4 regions of the Pseudomonas sp. AC229 genome follow, and region 3 is predicted to be linked to each of the others. Evidence: predicted binding sites of a transcription regulator. Region 3 holds the regulator's gene; each other region holds the start of a gene.
What was found. The regulator FliA, encoded in region 3, starts transcription of late flagellar genes. The targets are predictions, from matches to a motif close to CTAAAGTTTNNNNNNNNNNNGCCGNTAA.
Positions count from the first base shown of each region.

Region 1 (5,879 bases), on a different contig from region 3:
CCGTGGCCGCTAACGTCGACCTGATCGTTATCGTCTTCGCGCCGCTACCCGAACCTCACGCCAACCTCATCGACCGCTATTTAGTAGCAGCCGAACACGCCGGCATCCGGCCGTTGCTGCTGCTCAACAAAGCCGACCTGATCGATGACAAAAACGCCGTAGCGCTCAACGCGCTGCTCGGCGTATATCGGCAGTTGGGCTACCCGCTGCTGGAAGTCTCCGCCCATCACGGCAACGGCATGCAGCTGTTGCAGGCTGAGCTGGATGGACATGTGAGCGTGTTTGTGGGGCAGTCGGGCGTGGGCAAGTCGTCGCTGGTCAACAGCTTGCTGCCGGAAGTCGACACCCGCGTCGGCCCGCTGTCCGAGCTGACTGGCAAGGGCACGCACACCACGACCACGGCGCGCTTGTTCCACTTCCCCAACGGCGGCGAGTTGATCGACTCCCCGGGCATTCGCGAATTTGGTTTGGTGCATGTCAGCCGCGATGACGTCGAAGCCGGCTTTATCGAGTTCCACGACTTGCTAGGCCAATGCCGCTTCCGCGACTGCAAGCACGACCGCGAACCGGGCTGCGCACTGCTCAAAGCGCTTGAAGACGGGCGCATTCAGCCGCAGCGAATGGCGAGCTACCGGCACATCCTCTCGACTCTTCCCGAGTCGGATTACTGAAACTAAAAGGCCGCGTCGATACGCGGCCTTTTACGTTGGACTCGGCACTCAGTTCTCGCGCGCCTGATCCACGCGCAAGGCACCGTTATCAAACACGTTGAGCTTTTCGCGAAATTGCTCTGGCGAGGTTTGCGCGCCGGGCGCGGTTCCGGTTGGCGCGGGAGAGGCGCCTGGCGCCGGCGCTGCGCCGGGTGCGGCCGGAGCGCCTTCGACTGGCGGCGCCTCACCCTCTTCACCGCCCTGCTCGCCTTCAATAGCGCGCTGAGCCTTTTTGGTCAGCACGATGATGTCGATCCGACGATTCACCGGGTTCATCGGGTCTTCGCGATCAAACAGCGCCGAGGAGGCGTAGCCGACCACGCGGGCGATTTGCTCTTCCGGGTAACTGCCTGCCACCAACGTGCGCCGCGCCGCGTTGGCGCGCTCGGCCGACAGCTCCCAGTTGCCGTAATCACCACGACCTACAAACGGTTTGGCATCGGTGTGGCCGCTGACGCTGATCTTGTTGGGCACCGCCTTGATGGTGTCCGCCATGGCGATGAGGATGTCCTCGAAGTACGTTTGCAAACGGGCGCTGCCGCTGTCGAACATCGGGCGATTGGCGGCGTCCATGATCTGAATACGCAATCCGTCCTGGGTGATCTCGAACAGGATCTGATCCTTGAAGCGCTGCAACTGCGGGTTCTCGTTAACCTTGTTTTGCAGTTCTTGCAGCAGCAGTTCCAGGCGCTCTTTTTCCAGTTTTTCGGCGATGTTTTCCGCTTGCGTTTCGCTCGGAGAAATATCGCTTTCGGTATCGGACGCGGTGTCGGTGGCGGCCTTGGCGTCTTTCACGTCGGGATTGAGCGTTTTGTCCGGCGCCGGCGTTGGCGTGCCGCCCAGGTCAATCACATAGGGGCTGGCGCTTTCACTAAAACCGACGGGGTCCTGGAAATAACCGGAGATGGCCTTCTTCTGCTCCGGCGTGGCAGAGGACATCAGCCACAGCACCAGGAAGAACGCCATCATGGCAACGGCGAAGTCCGCGAACGCAATTTTCCATGCGCCACCGTGGTGGCCGGCGGCAAATTTCTTGACGCGCTTAACGATGATGGGTTGGTTGTTGTCCATCTATCAGCGACCGCGAATCGCTTGTTCCAGCTCGCTGAAACTGGGTCGATGCGCCGGGAACAACACCTTACGACCGAACTCCACCGCCAACGACGGCGGCATGCCCGAGGCCGATGCAACCAAAGAAGCCTTGATGGCTTCGTACACGTTCAGCTCTTCCTTGGCATCGTGCTCAAGGCAAGTGGCCAATGGCCCGAAGAAGCCATAGGCCGCGAGAATACCGAGGAACGTACCCACCAGCGCCGCGCCCACGTGTTGGCCCAAGGCCGATTGCTCGACCTGCCCCAACAGGGCCATGGTCACCACGATACCGAGTACCGCTGCCACGATACCGAAACCGGGCAAGCCGTCGGCGATACGGGTTACGGCGTGGGAGTTGTGTTCGAGTTCTTCTTTAAGGCTGCCCAGTTCCATGTCGAACAGGCCTTCAAGTTCATGCGGGGCCATGTTGCCGGACGACATGATGCGCAAGTAGTCGCAGACAAAAGCAGTCATGCCGGCGTCTTTGAGCAGGCCTGGGTATTTGCTGAAAATGGCACTGGCGGCGGGGTCTTCGACGTCGGCCTCGATGGCCATCATGCCTTCGCGGCGGCTTTTGTTGAGGATCTCGTAGAGCATGCTCAACACTTCAAGATAGAACGCGTGGGTGAAGCGGTTGCCGAACATTTTCAGTGCTTTTTTGAACACTGACATGAACGTGCTGCCGGGGTTGGCTTGGAGAAATGCACCCAGTGCCGCGCCGCCAATGATCATCACCTCGAAAGGCTGAATAAGCGCCGCGATCTTGCCGTGGGACAAAATGTACCCGCCCAGTACCGAAGCGAACACAACAATGATGCCGATGATTTTTGCCATAGAGGATTACTTAGAAAGTCAGGAAGACGCAGCCAATGAGAAGGGCATAAAAATCACCCCTTCTAATTATCGGAACTTATACGCCAGACTATAGCCAGTTAAGGTTAAAAGCCAATGGGCTCACAACAACATGCCGACCTTGCCACCCGTACCATCAAGCCTGAAAACCTGGCTTAAGCACCTCGACAATGTGCGTCTGCCAATACTGGCGACGACCCATGAACGGGTTCGGCGTTCCCTGCTCAATAGCAGCAGTTCGTTGCGCGATGTCGCCAATGTGATCGAAGCGAGCCCCTCGCTTGCCCTGTTGGTTTTGCGTGAAGCCAACCGCAGCAACAACAGCTTGAGCGAGCCGGCGGAGAGTCTCGAAATAGCCATCACGCGCCTGGGTTTGAAGCGCACCGAAGACCTTCTAAATATGTTGCCGGTGATTGCCGAGGAAAAAATCCCCAAGGCACTGCGACAAATCCAGCTCATCAGTCAGCATGCTTCGCAGCAGGCCAGCGGTTTGTTTGCCAATCGCCTGGCACGGCTGTGGCAGGAAATTCACTGGAGCAGTCTGCTCTTTCTGTCGCCACTCTGGCCGTTGGCTGCGGCGCATCCCGGGCTGGTGGATAAATGGGAACAGCGGGTGCTCGGCAAGGGCGAGCCGACCCACAAGGTCGAGCGCGAACTGTTCGGCGTCACGCTACCGACGCTCTGCCTGGCACTCGCTGAGCAGTGGCGCCTGCCGGAATGGATCATCCAGGCGTATCGCCTGCTCGCGACCGATCGCCGCCTGCTGGCGAAAGCGCTGCACATCGCGCGCAATAATGAAGAGCCGCTGCACCAGCAACAATTACTCGACGCCGACCCGGCGCTGTCGCGTTGGCTGACGCATCCGGGCAACACCATTTTATTCGCCAATGCTTTAGCGCTGAGCTCCCACCAAGCCTGGGAGTGCCCGCACAGCCTGCGCTGGCAGCGCATCACTGCGCTTTATTTGCAGCTGCCGCTGGCAGACCTGCAGCAACTGACGCACCAACAAGCAGTCACCAGTGCGCGGCAATTTCCCGGAACCGATTTATGGCACCCGGCTCATGCCCTGCTTTGGCCGTGGAATGCCCGTCACCTGCAAGCCATAGCTGAACCCGCGCCGCCGCCGAAGGACACCTCCCCCGCGTGGCAACAATACTGCCGCGAGCTGCTGCGCGAACCGAGCGCCTTCGCCAACCTGCTGCAACTGACCGCCTGCATTCGCGACGCGCTGGACGCTTGCGGCATGAGCCGTGCGCTGGTGTTGTTGGCTGATAAAACGCAAACGCGCCTGGTGACGCAACAGATCGTCGGCCTGCCGAAAGAAGCGCAAGCGCTGACTCTCGATGCCACGCAGAGCCAAGTGCTCAAACGCTTGCTGTCACAACCGGGGCAACTGCGCCTGAGCCCGGACAACATCGCGCAATTCTCGGCCTTGTTGCCCGGCACCTTGAAAGCCCTGTTTCCCGGCGAGCACACCCTGCTGCGCTCGCTGGCCAACAACGGCAAGGTGGTCATGATTCTGGTGGTCGACCAGCAAGGCACGCCACTGAGCGAACCGTGCGTGCAGGCGTTTGGCAAAATATCGCAATGCATCGAGCGCGCCCTGGCCAGCTTTGCCAAACGCGGGCGCTAACCTTTCCGCTACAATTTGCCCCCTTATTCATTTGGCCCGGAGGCCATGCATGTCTGCCTTCACTGGTTTGCCGCTGGTCATCGAACCCGCTGAACTCGCCTCGCGCCTGAATGCTCCCGAGCTGATTCTGGTCGACCTCACCAGCGCCGCCCGCTACGCCCAAGGGCACATTCCGGGCGCGCGCTTCGTCGACCCCAAACGCACGCAACTTGGCCAACCACCCGCGCCAGGCCTGCTGCCAGAACCCGCGCAGCTGCAAGCGCTGTTCGCCGAACTGGGGCACAACCCCGACGCCGTTTATGTGGTGTATGACGATGAAGGCGGCGGCTGGGCCGGACGTTTCATCTGGTTGCTGGATGTGATCGGCCATGGCCACTACCACTACCTCGACGGCGGCCTGCTGGCCTGGCAATCGGAAGCGCTTGAACTCAGCACCGACACCCCGGCGCCGACCACACAAGCGCCGGTTGCCGTGCAGATTCACGAGGCCCCAACCGCCACCCGCGAGTACCTGCAAAGCCGCCTGGGCAGTGACGATCTCGGCATCTGGGACGCCCGCGCGCCGTCGGAATACCGCGGCGAGAAAGTTGTCGCAGCACGCGGCGGCCACATTCCAGGCGCGGTGAATTTCGAATGGACCGCCGGCATGGACCAGGCCCGCGCCCTGCGCATTCGCCAGGATATGCCAGCCATTTTGGAAAGCCTCGGTCTGAGCAAAGACAAGGAAATCATCACCCACTGCCAAACCCATCACCGCTCCGGCTTCACCTATCTGGTGGCCAAGGCGCTGGGCTATCCGCGAGTGAAGGCATACGCCGGCTCTTGGGGCGAGTGGGGCAATCTGCCGGATACGCCAATCGAGGTGTAAACCTCGGCTACTTATTCAACGTTTAGGAACATCCATGAAAGATCGTTTGTTTATCCTCAGCCAATACTTGCTGCCCCATCACCTGCTGTCGCGGGCCATTGGCTGCATTGCCGAATGCCGCGCTGAGTGGCTGAAAAATCCGCTCATCAAGTGGTTCGTCAAACAGTATCAAGTGGACATGAGCGAAGCGCAGGTCGAAGACCCGACCGCCTACGAAAACTTCAACGCCTTCTTCACTCGCGCGTTGAAAGACGGCGCACGGCCATTGGACGAAACCCCTGGCGCGGTGCTCTGCCCCGCCGACGGCGCGGTCAGCCAACTGGGCCCGATTGAACACGGCCGTCTGTTCCAAGCTAAAGGCCATAGCTTCAGCGCCGTGGAACTGCTGGGCGGCGATGCCGAACGCGCGGCGCCGTTCATGGGCGGCGAGTTCGCCACCATTTATCTGTCGCCCAAGGATTACCACCGCGTGCACATGCCGTTGGCCGGCACGCTGAAGGAAATGGTTTACGTGCCGGGGCGACTGTTCTCGGTTAACCAAACGACGGCGGAAAATGTGCCGGAGTTGTTTGCACGCAATGAGCGTTTAGTCTGCATTTTCGACACCGAGCGCGGCCCCATGGCGGTGGTGCTGGTGGGCGCGATGATCGTTGCGGCCATCGAAACGGTGTGGGCCGGCCAGGTTGCGCCACCGACACGCCTGCTGAAAACCACCCGCTATGAC
Region 1 covers NZ_CEEDHK010000004.1:89,091-94,969, forward strand. The annotation lists gene rsgA (small ribosomal subunit biogenesis GTPase RsgA) at 1-671, shown strand, start outside; gene motB (flagellar motor protein MotB) at 720-1,781, opposite strand; gene motA (flagellar motor stator protein MotA) at 1,785-2,636, opposite strand; gene AC0IW7_RS07015 (HDOD domain-containing protein) at 2,767-4,287, shown strand; gene AC0IW7_RS07020 (rhodanese-like domain-containing protein) at 4,337-5,155, shown strand; gene asd (archaetidylserine decarboxylase) at 5,190-5,879, shown strand, end outside.
Region 1: the regulator FliA is predicted to act here: its motif matches at 2,703-2,730, upstream of motA (flagellar motor stator protein MotA).

Region 2 (5,879 bases), on a different contig from region 3:
TACCAGGGTGGTCACAACGCAGGTCATACCCTGGTGATCAACGGCGAAAAAACCGTCTTGCACCTGATCCCGTCGGGTGTGCTGCGTGACGGCGTTCAGTGCCTGATCGGCAACGGCGTGGTGGTTGCACCTGACGCCCTGATGCGCGAAATCATCAAGCTGGAAGAGAAGGGTGTTCCGGTGCGTGATCGCCTGCGCATCAGCCCGGCCTGCCCGCTGATCCTGTCGTACCACGTGGCGCTGGATCAGGCCCGTGAGCGCGCCCGTGGCGAAGCCAAAATCGGCACTACCGGTCGCGGCATCGGCCCGGCATACGAAGACAAAGTGGCCCGTCGTGGTCTGCGCGTAGGTGACCTGTTCCACCGCGAGCGTTTTGCCGCCAAGCTCGGCGAGTTGCTGGACTATCACAACTTCGTGCTGGTGAATTACTACAAAGAGCCGGCCATCGACTTCCAGAAAACCCTGGATGAGTGCATGGAATACGCCGAGCTGCTGAAGCCGATGATGGCTGACGTGACGTCCGTATTGCACGACATGCGCCGCGACGGCAAAGACATCATGTTCGAAGGCGCCCAGGGTTCGTTGCTCGACATCGACCACGGCACCTACCCCTACGTCACCAGCTCCAACACCACCGCCGGCGGCATCGCGACCGGTTCGGGTTTTGGTCCGATGTACCTCGATTACATCCTCGGTATCACCAAGGCCTACACCACGCGCGTTGGCTCGGGTCCGTTCCCGACCGAGCTGTTCGACGATGTCGGTGCGTTCCTTGCCAAGCGTGGCCACGAGTTCGGCGCCACCACCGGCCGTGCCCGTCGTTGCGGCTGGTTCGACGCCGTCATCCTGCGTCGTGCCATCGAAATCAACAGCATCTCGGGCCTGTGCCTGACCAAGCTGGACGTGCTCGACGGTCTTGAAACCATCCGCATCTGCGTGGGTTACAAAAACGAAAACGGCGCGGTGATCGACGCCCCGACTGACGCTGACAGCTACATCGGCCTGGAGCCGGTGTACGAAGAAGTGCCGGGCTGGAGCGAGTCGACGCTGGGCGCCAAGAGCTTGGATGAGTTGCCGGCTAATGCCCGCGCCTATATCAAGCGCGTGGAAGAGTTGGTCGGCGCGCCGATCGACATCATCTCCACCGGCCCGGACCGCAACGAAACCATCGTATTGCGTCACCCGTTCGCCTAAGGGCTAGCGCCGTCGCTTACGACGGTTAACGAAAAAGGGTCGCCAATTGGCGGCCCTTTTTCGTTTCTGAGCGTCTGGTCAGGTGTAGCGGCATGGCCCTTGCTGTGCTCAAGTTATCCCAGCAGTTGCCGTCACATCAGGTGACGGATATTGGAGGTTTGTCGTGTCAGCCATCGTTTCTCTCTTGCGTAGCCGCTTGCTGCGCCCGGTCTTCATTGCACTCGGAATTGCACTGCTGGTGCAGGTCCTGGTGGCCGTTGCACTAACTCGGAGCACGGTCGGTGCGCTGGAGGTCGATCTGGGCACGCGCCTGGGTTCGGACACCCAGCGGCTTGAGTCCGAATTGGAGGAGGCGGGGCGCGAACTGTCTTCGGGCCTGGGCACCTTATCTACACGCACCCGCGAGCGCCTGGCCGCCGGTTTGTCCGGGCGCCTTAAAGAAGAGCAAGCGCAAATGCGCGCTGCGCTCGAACAGAACCTCAAGGACTCAGCCAACGACATGGCGCAGCTGTTGGCGGCTGTGGCGCCCCGTGCGATGTGGGACAACGACGGCCCGGCACTCTCCGAATTCGCTCGGCGTGCGCAGCGCAATCCGAACGTGCTGTTCGTTGTATACGACGATGCGCAAGGTCAGCATCTGACTCGCTACCTCAACCGAGAAAATCCGCTGATCAAAGCGCTGATGGAAAAAGGCGAGGGTGAGCGGGCGCTGGACAAGGTGCTCAACGCCGCCCGTAACGACAAATCTGTATACCTAATCGAAGCGCCCATCAGCCCTAACGGCGTGGAAATCGGCAAAGTGCTCATGGGCGTTTCCACGTCTTCGGTCGAGCAGCAGCTGGTGGCGCTCGACAAGCGCTTCTCCGCGCTGATTGCCAGTGGCGATCAGCTGGTCGCCGACAGCTTGTCCGGCGCTGCTACTGAAAGTACCGCCGCTTTGACTGCGCGGCTGAAAGCGGCACAAACCGAAACGGCCGGTATGGCCGAAGGCGCTCGCACCTCCGTTCAGCAATCGGCAGCCACGCTGAAATGGCGGATCGGTTTGGGCCTGGCGTTGGTGGGCTTGTGCGTACTGCTGACGCTGGCGATCGTGCTGGGACGGCGGGTGGTGAGCAAGCTGCATCTGCAGATCGCCGCGCTGAACGATCTGGCGGCCGGCGAGGGCGATTTGACTCGTCGCATTGAAGTCACCAGTCGCGACGAAATCGGCGACATGGCCATTGCCGTAAATCGCTTCGTCGAGAAATTGCAGCCGATCGTGCGTGAGGCGGGTGAGGTCGCAGTGAGTACCGGTGTGGAAATCAAAGGTCTGGCCACTCGCAGTGTTGCGGCCGAAGCGGCGGCTGAGCGCCAGCGTGATGAAGTGGCGGGCAGTCTCGAGGCGTTGGCGGTGATGGCTGGAGATGCGCAGGCTGAAAGTCGCGCTATGCAGGCGGCCTTGCAGCGCGTGGTGTCGATTCGTCAAGACGCCAACGAGAACGCCGTAATCGCCACGAAAGTCGGCGCCTTGATTGAAGAGCTGGTGTCGCGCGTTGATGCCGGTTCGGCAGTCATCGAGCGCTTGGCTCGCCAGAGTGAGCAGATCGAGATGGTGTTGACCGTCATTCATGGCATCGCCGAGCAAACCAACCTGTTGGCGCTCAACGCGGCAATCGAAGCGGCGCGTGCGGGCGAGACCGGTCGCGGCTTCGCTGTGGTGGCGGACGAGGTGCGCGCGCTGGCCAGTAAGACGCAGCAGTCCACGGGTGATATCCAGTCGCATATCACTGCTCTTCAGCAAGGTGCACGTGAGGCGGTGTCGGTGATTGGTCGTGCGGGTCAGCAGGCCAATGAAGGTTTGGCTGCGTTGCGTGATAGCGAGCGGTTGCAGTTGTCGGTGCAGGCGGCGGTGGATGACGTTCATGCCGCAATCAAGGCGGCCACTCAGGCGGCCGCGCATCAAGCTGAGGGCGCCGATGCCGTAAGGGGGCGCGTGGAAGTTATCCACGCTGAAGCGCAGCGCGCTGCGGAAGCGGGTGCGGCGACAGCGGCGAGCGGTCGTGTGCTGGATGGGTTGGCTTCGCGGTTGAAATCCAGCCTGGGTCAGTTCCGCGTTTAACGGCGCCTGCGTTAAAGGAGTCGGGATGTTCCCGGCTTCCTTAACGCTCGCCATTGGCCAAATCGCAGGCACAAAAAAACCGGCCTAAGCCGGTCTTTTTGTTGCTGAGGTTGGTAGTACCTCAGTCTAAATTGGTGCCCAGGAGAAGACTCGAACTTCCACGATGTTGCCATCGCTAGGACCTGAACCTAGTGCGTCTACCAATTCCGCCACCTGGGCGTTGAGTTCGTTGATTGCTCAAGTACTTTCAACTACAACAACGTTTGCCGTCGTTGTGGGCGCGAAATATACGGACCAGTTTGAATGTTGTAAACCCCTGATGTGAAAAAAAACTTTATTCGTTCACGTGAGCAGACCAAGATAGCGTTTTCGCGCTTCAATAGGCGCAAGACACTTACTTCTCTATATAGATAAGGCGAACCCTCTCTAATGGCCGATTGGCAATCCCTCGATCCCGAGGCCGCTCGTGAAGCGGAAAAATACGAAAACCCTATCCCAAGTCGTGAGCTGATTCTTCAGCATCTGGCGGATCGCGGTTCGCCAGCCAACCGCGAGCAGTTGGTAGAAGAGTTCGGCCTCACCACGGAAGAACAACTCGAAGCCTTGCGCCGTCGTCTGCGCGCTATGGAGCGTGACGGCCAGTTGATCTACACCCGTCGTGGCACGTATGCGCCGGTCGACAAGCTGGACCTGATCCTCGGTCGCATCAGCGGTCACCGCGATGGCTTCGGTTTCCTGATTCCGGATGACGGTAGTGACGATCTTTTCCTGAGTCCTGCTCAGATGCGTCTGGTCTTCGATGGCGACCGTGCCCTAGCGCGCGTCACCGGCCTTGACCGCCGTGGTCGTCGTGAAGGTGCGGTAGTGGAAGTCATTTCCCGCGCCCACGAAACCATCGTTGGTCGCTACTACGAAGAAAGCGGCATCGGATTTGTCGTCGCAGACAATCCGAAAATCCAGCAAGAAGTGCTGGTCACGCCGGGTCGCAACGCGAGCGCCAAACAAGGCCAGTTCGTTGAGGTGAAGATTACCCATTGGCCAACGCCGCGCTTCCAGCCTCAGGGCGACGTGGTTGAAGTGGTCGGCAACTATATGGCGCCGGGCATGGAAATCGACGTGGCGCTGCGCAGCTACGACATTCCCCACGTCTGGCCTGAAGCAGTGCTCAAAGAAGCCGCCAAGCTCAAGCCTGAAGTGGAAGAGAAGGACAAAGAAAAGCGCATCGACCTGCGTCACCTTCCGTTCGTAACCATCGACGGTGAAGACGCCCGCGACTTCGACGATGCGGTTTACTGTGAAAAGAACGGCAGCAACTGGCGCCTGTTCTCTGGTGGCTGGAAGCTTTACGTGGCCATCGCCGACGTTTCCCACTACGTGAAAATCGGCTCGGCACTGGACGACGAATCGCAAGTGCGCGGCAACTCGGTGTACTTCCCCGAGCGCGTAATACCGATGCTGCCGGAAGAGCTGTCGAACGGCCTTTGCTCGTTGAATCCGAAGGTCGACCGCTTGGCGATGGTCTGCGAGATGAGCATCTCCAAGACCGGCAAGATGACCGACTATCAGTTCTACGAAGCGGTCATCCACTCCCACGCGCGCCTGACCTACAACAAGGTCAGCGCCATTCTCGAAACGCCGAAAAGCGCTGAAGCGAAAGCCCTGCGTACCGAGTACGCCGACGTTGTGCCGCACCTCAAGCAGCTGTACTCGCTGTATCAGGTGCTGCTGGCTGCTCGCCATGAGCGCGGCGCCATCGATTTCGAAACCCAGGAAACCCGCATCATCTTCGGCTCCGGCCGTAAGATCGCTGAGATCCGTCCTACCACTCGTAACGACGCTCACAAGCTGATCGAGGAATGCATGCTGGCCGCCAACGTGGCCACCGCCGAGTTCCTTAAGAAGCATGAGATTCCTGCGCTGTATCGCGTGCACGATGGCCCGCCGCCGGAGCGTTTGGAAAAGCTCAAAGCATTCCTCGGCGAGCTGGGCTTATCGCTGCAACGCGGCAAATCCAAAGAAGGTCCGTCGCCCAAGGACTACCAAGCGTTGCTGGAAGGCATTCGCGAACGGCCGGATTACCACCTGATTCAAACCGTTATGTTGCGCTCGTTGAGCCAGGCGGTTTACAGCGCCGATAACCAGGGCCACTTCGGCCTGAATTACGAGGCGTACACGCACTTCACCTCGCCGATTCGTCGTTACCCGGATTTGCTTACGCACCGCGCCATTCGCAGCGTCATTCGCTCGAAGATGGACACGCCGCACGTTAAGCGCGCCGGCGCAATGATGATTCCGAAAGCGCGCATTTATCCGTACGACGAACCCGCGCTAGAGCAATTGGGCGAGCAGTGCTCGTTGTCCGAACGCCGCGCCGACGAAGCCACCCGTGACGTAGTGAACTGGCTCAAGTGCGAATTCATGAAAGACCGCGTGGGCGAAAGCTTCCCGGGCGTGATCACGGCTGTGACCGGTTTTGGCTTGTTTGTTGAGCTCAAAGACATCTACGTCGAAGGCCTGGTGCACGTCACCGCCTTGCCGGGCGACTACTACCATTTCGACCCGGTTCACCACCGTCTGGCGGGCGAGC
Region 2 covers NZ_CEEDHK010000004.1:68,733-74,611, reverse strand. The annotation lists gene AC0IW7_RS06930 (adenylosuccinate synthase) at 1-1,194, shown strand, start outside; gene AC0IW7_RS06925 (methyl-accepting chemotaxis protein) at 1,358-3,292, shown strand; tRNA gene AC0IW7_RS06920 (tRNA-Leu) at 3,425-3,511, opposite strand; gene rnr (ribonuclease R) at 3,722-5,879, shown strand, end outside.
Region 2: the regulator FliA is predicted to act here: its motif matches at 1,302-1,329, upstream of AC0IW7_RS06925 (methyl-accepting chemotaxis protein).

Region 3 (5,879 bases):
GCGCCCGAACACTTTCTTGATGGGCTGCATGCGGGTTTTCATCACCGCGGTTTGCAGATCCGCCGTGACCACGTCGAGGTTGGATACGGCCTTGGACATGTTCTCGTCGCCGCTGTTAAGCCCCAGGCGCACCAGACGGTTACGCACCAGCACCAACTCGCCGACCATGTTCATGATTTCGTCCAACCGCGCGGTGTCGACGCGCACGGTGGTTTCCGCTTCGGCAGCCGGGCCGGCTTTATCAGCGGCGGCAGCAGCAGCGGGCGCAGGGGCCGGCGCAGCGGCAGGTTTAGCCGGGGCGGCAGGTTTGGGCGGCTCGGCTTTCGCGGCAGGCTTGGGCGCAGGTGCAGCGGCTTTCGCCGGCGCGGCGGCGGCCGGCACTGGCGCCTGGGCAGCGGGTTCTACGAATTTGCCTTGGCCGTGCAGTTGATCCAGCAAGGCTTCGAATTCGTCGTCGGTAATGTTGTCACCCGCGCCACTCGCCGCCGGCGTTGCCGCTGCTACTGGCGCGGCGGGTGCTTGCGGTTCAGCGGCGGGTTCTACAAATTTGCCTTTGCCATGCAACTGGTCCAGCAGCGCTTCAAATTCGTCATCGGTAATTTCATCGCCACCACCGGCAGCAGCCGGGGCTGCACTGGCAGGCGGTGCGCTAACCGGGGCAGCGGGCGCGGCCGGGGCAGCAGCGAACTGGCCCTTGCCGTGCAACTGGTCGAGCAGCGATTCGAATTCGTCGTCGGTAATTTCATCACCGCTGGCGGCTGCGACCGGCGCTTTGGGCTCGTCGTGCAGGGCATCGAGCAACTGCTCGAATTCGCTGTCGGTGATATCGCCGGAGGCCTCTGCCGCAGCAGGCGCTTCTGCCACTTCAGGTTCGGGTTCAGCGTCTGGCTCGGCGGTCGCACCGGCCAATTCTGCGGCGCTTTGCGGCTCGGCCAAACGCGCCAGCGCCGCCAAAAGTTCCGGCGTGGCCGGTGTCGGCGTGGTGCGTTCGCGCACTTCAGAAAACATGCCGTTGACGGCATCAAGAGCTTCGAGAACGACGTCCATCAATTCCGAGTCAACGCGCCGCTCACCCTTGCGCAGGATGTCGAACACGTTTTCGGCAATGTGGCAGCACTCCACCAGCTCATTGAGCTGGAGGAAGCCGGCGCCACCTTTGACGGTGTGGAATCCGCGGAAAATCGCATTGAGCAGATTGGAATCATCCGGACGGCTTTCCAGCTCGACCAATTGTTCCGATAACTGCTCAAGAATTTCGCCGGCCTCTACCAGGAAGTCCTGGAGGATTTCTTCATCGGCGCCGAAGCTCATCTGTGTGCTCCCTAGAATCCCAAGCTTGATAGCAGATCGTCCACGTCGTCCTGATTGGAAGCGACGTCTTCACGCTTATCGGCATGAATCTGCGGACCTTCACCATGAGAAGGCTCTTTTTGTTGTTCTTGCTCGGCGCGCAGCACGGCATGGTCGTGCTCGATACCTGCGAAACGGTCCACTTGGCTGGCCATAAGCACCAGTTTCAGCAGGTTGCTTTCCACTTCGGTAACCAGTTGCGTCACGCGCTTGATCACCTGACCGGTGAGGTCCTGGTAATCCTGGGCGAGCAGAATGTCGTTGAGATGCCCCGACAATTTGCTGCTGTCACGTTCGCTTCGGGCGAGAAACAGTTCGATGCGCTTGGCCAATTCGCGGAAGGCTTCGGCACCCAACTCGCGGCGCATAAAGCGACCCCAGTCGGCGCCCAGCGCAGTGGCTTCATCGTTGAGGTCGTTAACCAGCGGCGCACTCTGCTCCACCAGATCCATGGTGCGATTGGCCGCTTTCTCGGTCATCGTCACGACATAGTTCAGGCGTTCGGTGGCGTCGGTGATTTGCGACACTTCCTTGGCGTGTGGCACGCGTGGGTCAAGTTGGAAGTTGACGATGGCGTTGTGCAGCTCACGCGTCAGTTTTCCCACTTCGTGGTAAAGACCACGGTCGCGCACTTTGTTGAGCTCATGGATGAGCTGCACCGCTTCGCCAAAATTACCTTTTTCAAGGCTCTCAACGAGCTCGCGGGCATTGGATTTTAGGGACGACTCAAGGTCGCCCATGGGTAGATCGTCGTGCGCCATATTGCCCCCACGGCCGGGATCAGCCGTTAACACGCTCGAAGATTTTTTCGATCTTCTCTTTCAGCACTTGAGCTGTGAACGGCTTCACTACGTAGCCATTCACCCCGGCCTGCGCCGCTTCGATAATCTGATCGCGCTTGGCTTCGGCAGTCACCATCAGCACCGGCAGGTGCTTGAGACGGTCATCGGCGCGAACCGCACGCAACAGGTCGATACCGGTCATTCCCGGCATGTTCCAGTCAGTGACGAGAAAGTCGAAGCTGCCGCTTTGCAGCATGGGTAAAGCGGTGGTTCCGTCATCAGCCTCAGCGGTGTTGGTGAATCCCAAGTCACGCAAGAGGTTCTTGATGATCCGTCGCATCGTTGAGAAGTCGTCAACGATGAGGATTTTCATGTTTTTGTCCAAGTCGACCTCCGTACAGTCCTAAACGCACCCAGCACCTGGATGCGCGTTGAATCGAGAAACTGGCAGTGCCGCTCAGCTAGCGCGCCACTCGCTCAAGCGTGCACGCAAACGAGCGGCACACTGGCTATGCAACTGGCTGACCCGCGATTCGCTGACCCCCAGCACTTCGCCAATTTCCTTGAGATTCAGTTCTTCGTCGTAATACAGCGACAACACCAACTGTTCACGTTCAGGCAGTCCAGAGATGGCCGCCGCCAATGCCGATTGGAAGCGTTCATCTTCCAGATCGCGCGAAGGCTCGAAGTGGGTAATGCCAGCGTCTTCACGCAGACCTGTGTGCTCGCCGTCCTGAAGAAGGTCGTCGAAACTGAACAAGCGGCTGCCCAAAGTGTCGCCAAGAATGCCGTAGTAATCCTCGAGACTCAATTGGAGTTCGGCCGCAACTTCTTGATCTTTAGCGTCTCTACCCGTTCGGGCTTCAATTTTTCGGATTGCGTCACTGACCATGCGACTGTTGCGGTGCACCGAACGCGGTGCCCAATCGCCCTTGCGCACTTCATCCAGCATAGATCCACGTATGCGAATGCCGGCGAAAGTTTCAAAACTGGCGCCTTTGCTGGAGTCGTATTTCTTTGACGCTTCAAGCAGACCGATCATGCCGGCCTGGATCAGATCTTCCACCTGCACACTTGCCGGCAGACGTGCCAGCAAGTGGTACGCGATGCGTTTGACCAGAGGCGCGTAACGCTCGATCAACTGGTGCTGGGAGTCCTGCGCCTGTGCCTTGCTATACATACGGAGCCCATTGCCTGATGTCATACGGCCGTATCAGCAAGCGGTTGCTGGACCAGACGCTCCACGAAGAACTCCAGGTGCCCGCGCGGATTGGCTGGTAACGGCCAGGTGTCGACCTTCTGCGCGATGGCCTTGAATGCCAGCGCGCACTTGGAGCGAGGGAAGGCCTCATAAACTGCGCGTTGCTTCTGTACCGCCTTGCGTACCGACTCGTCGTAAGGCACAGCGCCGACGTATTGCAAGGCGACGTCGAGGAAACGATCAGTCACTTTGGTCAGCTTAGCAAAGAGGTTGCGACCTTCCTGTGGGCTGTGCGCCATATTGGCCAGCACGCGGAAACGGCTCATGCCGTGGTCGCGGTTCAGCAGTTTGATCAGGGCGTAGGCGTCGGTGATCGAGGTGGGCTCATCGCACACCACCACAACCACTTCCTGGGCCGCGCGCACAAAGCTCACCACCGCATCGCCGATACCGGCGGCGGTGTCGATCACCAATACATCGAGGTTGTCACTGATGTCGCTGAACGCCTGAATCAGGCCAGCGTGTTGCATGGGCGTGAGCTGCACCATGCTTTGCGTGCCGGAGGCTGCCGGCACGATGCGGATGCCGCCCGGCCCTTGCAGCAGCACGTCGCGCAGTTCGCATTCGCCACTGATGACGTCGGCCAGGGTGCGCTTGGCCGACAGGCCCAACAGCACGTCGACGTTGGCCAAGCCGAGGTCGGCGTCCATTAGCATCACACGCCGACCGAGGTCAGCCAGGGCCAGGGAAAGATTGACCGATACATTGGTCTTGCCGACGCCACCCTTGCCGCCAGTCACCGCGATCACCTGTACGGGATGCATACCCATGTTATCTACACACCTTGTCTAGCTCGACTGAGGCCACTTGGCTGATTACGTTCAGGCCCGGCACCGGGCCCACCTGAACGACTAAATTTCGTTACTGCTTTGCTCTACAGCGAATCAGCCTGCGCGACGCGCCGGGTTCTGGTACAGCCCGGCGAACATGTCGGCCATGGCGTCTTCACTGGGCTCCTGAGGCGCCTGCAAACTCACGGCGCGACTCACCAACTGATGACTGCGTGGAACGTGCAGATCATCTGGAATGCGCGGACCGTCTGCCAGATAGGCTACCGGTAGATGCTGGCTTATAGCCAGACTTAAAACCTCGCCCAAACTGGTCGCTTCATCGGCCTTGGTAAGAATACAGCCACTCAGACCGCAACGCTTATAGCTATGGTAGGCCGCCTTGAGCACTTGGCTCTGGCTGGTAGCGGCCAGAACCAGATAATTTTTCGATTTGACCCCACGACCCGCCAAGGTTTCCAACTGCATGTGCAGCGCCGGATCATTGCCCGGCAAGCCAGCGGTATCGATCAGCACCACACGTTTGCGCGCCAATGGTTCCAGCGCTTGGGTCAACGAGGTGCCGGGGTCCACCTGGGTCACTGACACATTAAGAATGCGGCCCAAGGTTTTCAGTTGTTCCTGAGCACCGATGCGGTAACTGTCCATGCTCACCAGCGCCACGTGTTGCGCGCCGTATTTCAAAACATAACGCGCCGCCATTTTTGCCAGTGTAGTGGTTTTACCCATACCAGCCGGGCCAACCAGCGCGATCACACCGCCCTCTTCCAGCGGCTCGACTTTTGGCGTTTTGATGGCGTGGGCCAGGTGGGCGAGAATCATGCGCCAGGCCTGACGTTGCTCGGACACTGCAGACACCCGCTCCAGCAGCACGCGCGACAACTCTGCCGGCAAGCCCATGCGTTGCAGACGACGCCACAGCGCAGCCTGTTGCGGACGGCGACTTTGCATCTGACCCCAGGCCATCGAGCCCAGTTGCACTTCGATCAACTCGCGCAGGCCGTTCAATTCGAAACGCATGGCATCAAGGCTGCGTTGGTCGGTTGCCACCGCCTTCGCAGGTTCCGGCGCAGGCGCGGCAGCTGGTTTCGGACGCTCAGGGCGCACGAACGAAGCCGGCAGTTCTGGCGCCACGATGGATTCATTGGCGAACAACTGACCGTCTTTCATCTTTTCGCCGGCCACGCGGGTGGCCAGATCGGCTTGCGCCGACACCAGCATCGACTGCGTGCGACGCAGCTCGTTCTCAAGCTCAGGGTTCGGCTGGCGTGCAGGAATCACCGGCGCCTGGTAGTCCAGGGCAGCGGTCAATTCCACGCCTCCGGCGACACGGCGCGTGCCGATGATGGACGCATCGGCGCCCAGCTCATCGCGAACCAACTTCATGACTTGACGCATATCGGCGGCGAAAAAGCGTTTAACTTGCATGACCTAAGCCTCAGTTCAGTTCTGACCCACCGTGGCAACGATGGTGACCTGCTTGTTGTCTGGGATTTCCTGGTACGCCAACACGTGCATGGTCGGTACTGCCAACCGTGCGAACCGCGAGAGCATCGCCCGAACCGGACCGGCTACCAGCAGAATCGCTGGCTTGCCGAGCATTTCCTGGCGTTGCGCGGCGTCCACCAGGGAACGCTGCAGCTTCTCGGCCATGCTCGGCTCCAGGAGAATGCCATCCTCGGAGCCTTGACCGGCCTT
Region 3 covers NZ_CEEDHK010000003.1:209,994-215,872, reverse strand. The annotation lists gene AC0IW7_RS05870 (chemotaxis protein CheA) at 1-1,311, opposite strand, end outside; gene AC0IW7_RS05865 (protein phosphatase CheZ) at 1,323-2,111, opposite strand; gene AC0IW7_RS05860 (chemotaxis response regulator CheY) at 2,131-2,505, opposite strand; gene fliA (RNA polymerase sigma factor FliA) at 2,590-3,336, opposite strand; gene fleN (flagellar synthesis regulator FleN) at 3,333-4,163, opposite strand; gene flhF (flagellar biosynthesis protein FlhF) at 4,278-5,609, opposite strand; gene flhA (flagellar biosynthesis protein FlhA) at 5,625-5,879, opposite strand, start outside.

Region 4 (5,879 bases), on a different contig from region 3:
GTTGCTCCAGCCCGTTCATGCGGTGGAAGCGCATGCCGGCGAACGTCATGTCGAGCTTTTCGTCATACACCAAGTGGCGCAATTCCACGGCCGTGGTCATCGCGCCGAATGGCAGCTGCGCAACCAGGCGTTCGTACACCTGGCCAGATTGCAGCCCTTTGCTGGCATCGCCGGAAAAGCGCAGCTTGCAACCGGTGGCAGAGATGTCGAGCAGATGACCTTTGATGGGGCTTTTCAGGCGGTCGCCGCTCAGTTCGATATTCACCGCTTGCGCTTGCTTGAGCGGGGCGCGGTAGGCGTTGCGACGTTGGTGATAGAGCACTTCGGTCGGCATCGGGCACCAATAGCAGTTGGAGCCTTCGAGCTGCCCGACTTGAATCTGTTGGGTGTATTCCCAAGCGATGCGCACGCCGTCGTGGAAACCTTCGATGCGAAAGCTCTCACCGGCTTTCAGAAAACGTTCGCCATCGTTGGGCACCATTTCGTCCAGCGCCACCACGCCACGTTCACGGTTGATCTGAATGATGAACGTCTGGAAGCGCTGCGAGCGCTCGTGAAAGGTGATGATCAGCGGGTCGCGGTGTTCTTCCAATGGGCGCAACGCCGCGAAAACTTCCAGCGGAGCTTTCAGGACTTTCGGTGGTTGCGGGCCATCACCCGCGGCGAAGGGGTTGGACACGGTCCAGAATTCTCCGAGCAAAATACGGTGGCACGACCCAGGTTGGGTTCTAGCATACTGGCATTCTGCCGGTACGTCCCTTGCCCCTTGTTATTAGTTCGTCAGGCCTGACTGAGCGGGCGCTGCTGGCCGATTCTAGCGGCACCACCGCGACTGTCATAGAGCCCTGGCGTGTCGGCGTTACCGCGCAGAATGCCGAGCATGCCGCCGACCGAGGCCTGGTTCACTCGAATCAAGCGGCCGTTGCGCGTGTTGGCGGCCTGGCAGCGTTCCAGCAGCGCACTGAGCTCGGCACCACGTGCCAGCAATTCAGCGCCCACGGGCGACTGTTCGGCCACGGCGTTAAGGCCGCTTTGGTCGGGTTGCAGTGAGAGGGAGGTGAGGAGTTTGTTGCGTTCGGCGCCGTGTTGGCCGAGCACCGCGAGCAGGGGTTGCTTGTCGGCCAGAATGCTTTCCAGACGAGGCAGGTCGCGGTCGGTGAGGGCTTGGAATTCGGCGTCGATCAGTTCAAGTAACTGAGAGGCGGTGCCGATGTCTTCGTTGAACAGGTGCAGCAGGGTCGTATCGTGCATGGCGAACTCTCGGAGTTAGGCGTCCAACAACACCCCCAGAGTCGCCCGCTGACGGGTTAACGCTGGGATTCGAAATCGAGCAGTTTACTGGCTACGCGTTTGCTGTCGACTTGGTAGCTGCCGTCGGCCACAGCCTGTTTCAGGCGAGCCACACGTTCTTTGTCGACAATCGGTTGCTCACTAAGTTTGTCAGTAACTTTTTGCAGCTGCTGAGCTTGTTGGCTGAGCTGAACCGACTCACCGGTTTTGGCGGTGCTTTGTTCGGCAGCGTTAGCTGGCGCGGCGGGTTGTGTGGCGCTCGCGGTATCGGTGCTCCGGCCAGTTTGGGACGCGTTGGTACGCCCAGTGCTGGTGGACGCGGCGGCATTGTTGAGCCGGTTGATATCGATAACCATGATGCAAAACCTCTACGGTGTTTGGACGCTTGCCTAGCTTGTCGGCGCTGGTTGAAGAAACTTTAGGATTTTTTTCACCGACTTTTCGCTGCGTCCAGCTGGGCGCCAGTGTATGAAAACGGACAGCGAATTGCCCGTAAAAATCCAGCTACATGCCAACTTCCACTTGCCCTGGCCCTACCACCCGCGCTTTCACAACCCGCTTGGAGCTGAGATTGCGCACGCGAATTTGCTCGCCCAACACGCCGTCAGAAAGCGCTTCGCCTTGCATGCGTACATTGATGCCGCCTTTTTTGGCGCTGATCACCACTTGATCGCTTTTGCTCACTGCCTTGGCTTGTTCGATGGTCACCGGCGCCAGCACTTGATCGGTCATCACCCCACGCGTCAGGGTGGTGCCCAGTACCTGGCCCATGTCGGTCATATAACCCTGCGTCAGCAAACCCACGTCCCGCTCCACCAGCGCCACATCTGCCTCGCTGAGTTGTACACCGCGCTTTAGCGGCCGAATCGCGATGACCACCTTGCGGTACAGCTTGACCTGCGCGGGCACGAAAACTGTCCAGGGCGTGGAGCCCTCGCAGCGAATCCGCACCGTCACCCGACCAACGGGCTGCGCCGGGCTTTCGAGTGACGCGCTCAAGTCTTCATCGCATAACGGCAGCTGCAACCGCGGGTCGAGTCGATTAATTTGAATCTCTTGCCGCGCCTGGATTTCGCTACGCTCTAAATAGTCCTGAACCGTGACCTCAAGAAAGCCTTGGCTTGCGCCGATAAGTTGTTCAGGTAATGTCAGGTCAGCGGCCGCACTGTTAATGTGGCCAAGCGCCAGCAAAGCCAGCCATGATCCGGCTGCCCGCAGTGGCCGGAAAGAGAAGCGTCGAGAAAGTGGCGTTTTCAGTTTCATGCTCAGCTACAAAGCAAAGCCCGTGCCGGCTGCTAGGCTAAGCGGGGGCACGGTGGTCAACATATTAATGAGGGGCAGGGTATGGCCGGAGTGATGGACTCGGTTAACCAGCGTACGCAGTTGGTGGGGCAAAACCGACTGGAGCTGTTGTTATTCCGCCTGGACAGCAAACAGTTGTACGGCATCAACGTGTTCAAAGTGAAGGAGGTGCTGCAGTGCCCCAAGCTCACGATCATGCCCAAATCCAGCCCGGTGGTTCGCGGGGTGGCCAATATTCGCGGCGGTACCATTCCCATTCTTGACCTGTCCATGGCCACCGGCCGTGCGGGCCTGGCGGATCTGGACAGCAGCTTCGTCATCATCACCGAATACAACACCAAGGTTCAGGGCTTTCTGGTGCGCTCGGTTGAACGCATCGTCAACATGAACTGGGAAGAAATCCATCCGCCACCCAAGGGCACTGGGCGCGATCACTACCTAACGGCAGTGACCCACCTGGACCAGCAACTGGTGGAAATCATCGACGTGGAGAAAATCCTCGCCGAGGTGGCGCCTATTTCGGAAGCCATCACCGCTGGGGTGATCGACGTCGAGACTCAAGGCAAGGCGGTGACCAAGCACGTGCTGATCGTTGACGACTCGTCAGTGGCACGAAAGCAGGTCACCCGTTGTCTGCAGTCGGTGGGTGTTGAAGTGACAGCGCTCAACGATGGCCGCCAGGCCCTGGAATTTCTGCGCAAGTTGGCAGACGAGGGCAAGCGTCCGGAAGACGAGTTCATCATGTTGATTTCCGATATCGAAATGCCGGAGATGGATGGCTACACCCTGACAGCGGAGATTCGTGCGGACTCGCGCATGCAGAAGCTGCACATCCTCCTGCATACTTCCCTGTCGGGCGTATTCAACCAAGCTATGGTGAAGAAGGTGGGGGCCGATGATTTCCTCGCTAAATTCCGGCCAGACGACTTGGCCAACCGCGTGATTGAACGCATTAACGTTTCAGATTGAAGCTGAGGGCCGCACGGCCCTTTAGCAAACCTACAGGTATGGTGAGGCAGCGCTAGTGTCTTCAGGTAACGTGGATTTTGAGCAGTTCCGGATTTTCCTGGAAAAGGCCTGTGGCATCGTGTTGGGGGCCAACAAGCAGTACCTGGTTTCCAGCCGGCTGAACAAGCTGATGGAACAGAACAGCATCAAATCCCTCGGTGAGCTGGTGCAACGCATGCAAAGCACGCCGCGCGGTGGTTTGCGCGAGCAGGTGGTCGATGCCATGACCACTAACGAAACCTTGTGGTTTCGCGACACCTATCCGTTCGAAGTATTAAAAAATCGTGTCTACCCCGAGTTGCTCAAAGCCAACCCCAGCGCGCGCTTGCGCATCTGGTCGGCGGCCTCGTCGTCGGGGCAGGAACCGTATTCGTTGTCGATGGCCACCGACGAGTTCGAACGCAGCAACCTCGGCCAGCTCAAAGGCGGCGTGCAAATTGTTGCCACCGATCTGTCCAGCGCCATGCTGCAAGCCTGTAAATCGGGGGAGTACGACAGCCTGGCGATTGGCCGGGGACTCTCGCAAGAACGTTTACAGCGTTACTTCGACCCTAAAGGCAACGGCCGTTTTGCCATCAAACCGGCCATTCGTACCCGCGTCGAATTCCGCGCCCTGAACCTGCTCGACAGTTACGCCAGCCTCGGCAAGTTCGACATCGTGTTCTGCCGCAACGTGTTGATCTACTTCTCCGCCGAAGTGAAGAAAGACATCCTGCTGCGCATTCACGCCACCTTGAAGCCGGGCGGCTACTTGTTCCTCGGTGCTTCCGAAGCATTGAATGGCCTGCCGGATCACTACCAGATGGTGCAGTGCAGTCCGGGCATCATTTACAAGGTGAAATAACCTTGTAGCGGTGCCGAAAAGGGGAGGCCACGTGCCTCCTTTTTTATCGCCGTGCGTTTGCCCTTGAGCGGCAAATTTCTATCACGTCCCCGCCGTTGCCATTGCCGGGCAGCGGAAAAGCTTTGCCGGTTTCGCCGGAAAATCGACTCGCTCTAGCGCCAATATACTGATTTATAAGCAATAAATTAGTTGGCACAAGCCTTGCTAAATGTCTTGCACAGAAAACCCGTTGGCCCATTGGCAAAGGTTCGCAGACATGAGCATCAGCTTCGACTCAGCACTCGGCATTCACGAAAAGGCATTGGGCTTTCGCGCCCAACGCGCCGAAGTGTTGGCCAACAACCTGGCCAACGCAGACACCCCCAACTTTAAAGCCCGTGATCTGGACTTCGCCTCGGTGCTCGCCGCCCAGGCTGAAAAGAGCCAGCGCTCGCCGGTTTCCCTGGCCACCACCAACACCGGCCACATTGCCGCTGAAGGCATGGCCATTGCCGACCCGGGCCTGAAATTCCGCGTGCCGACGCAGCCCTCGATCGACCAGAACACCGTCGATGAGCAAATCGAGCAATCCAACTACGCAGAAAACGCTGTGCAATTCCAAGCCAGCTTCACCCTGCTGAACGCCAAATTCAAAGGCCTTGTTGCTGCGATTCGCGGCGAATAACGGAGACCACTGCCATGTCCCTTTCCAGTGTGTTCAATATCGCCGGTACCGGCATGAGTGCTCAGACCACCCGCCTGAACACCATCTCCAGCAACATTGCCAACGCCGAGACCGTGTCCTCCAGCGTCGACAAAACCTACCGCGCTCGTCATCCGGTGTTTGCCACCGTGTTTACCGACCAGCAAGCGCAGCAGAACGGCGACCGTGGTTCGCTGTTCGCCGACCAGGACAACTCGGGGCGTGGCGTGCAGGTCATGGGTGTGGTGGAAGACCAGAGCAGCCTCACGCCGCGCTACGAACCCAATCACCCAGCGGCGGATAAGGACGGCTACGTCTATTACCCCAACGTCAACGTGGTGGAAGAGATGGCCGACATGATCTCTGCCAGCCGCGCGTTCCAGACCAATACCGAAATGATGAATACCGCCAAACAAATGATGACCAAGGTGCTGACCCTGGGTCAGTAAGCCGGACTTAGGGGTAAGAAATGGCCGTCGATAGCGTAAGCAACCAGTCATCAGTCCTTGATCAGTACGCCATTAAGGACACTGGTACCCAGGACAAGACCCTCGGCAAGGATCAGTTCCTGCAATTGCTGGTAGCCCAAATGAACAACCAGAACCCGCTGGACCCGCAAACCAACAGTGAATTCGTGGCGCAGTTGGCCCAGTTCACTCAGGTGGAGAGTCTGGACAACCTCAACACCAGCGTGGAAAGCATCCTCTCCAGCACCCAGTCATCGCAGGCGCTGCAAGCCTCGTCGCTGGTGGG
Region 4 covers NZ_CEEDHK010000015.1:42,743-48,621, forward strand. The annotation lists gene AC0IW7_RS19950 (flagellar brake protein) at 1-679, opposite strand, end outside; gene AC0IW7_RS19955 (flagella synthesis protein FlgN) at 781-1,251, opposite strand; gene flgM (flagellar biosynthesis anti-sigma factor FlgM) at 1,308-1,646, opposite strand; gene flgA (flagellar basal body P-ring formation chaperone FlgA) at 1,795-2,553, opposite strand; gene AC0IW7_RS19970 (chemotaxis protein CheV) at 2,635-3,561, shown strand; gene cheR (protein-glutamate O-methyltransferase CheR) at 3,617-4,444, shown strand; gene flgB (flagellar basal body rod protein FlgB) at 4,701-5,108, shown strand; gene flgC (flagellar basal body rod protein FlgC) at 5,123-5,575, shown strand; gene AC0IW7_RS19990 (flagellar hook assembly protein FlgD) at 5,596-5,879, shown strand, end outside.
Region 4: the regulator FliA is predicted to act here: its motif matches at 1,685-1,712, upstream of flgM (flagellar biosynthesis anti-sigma factor FlgM).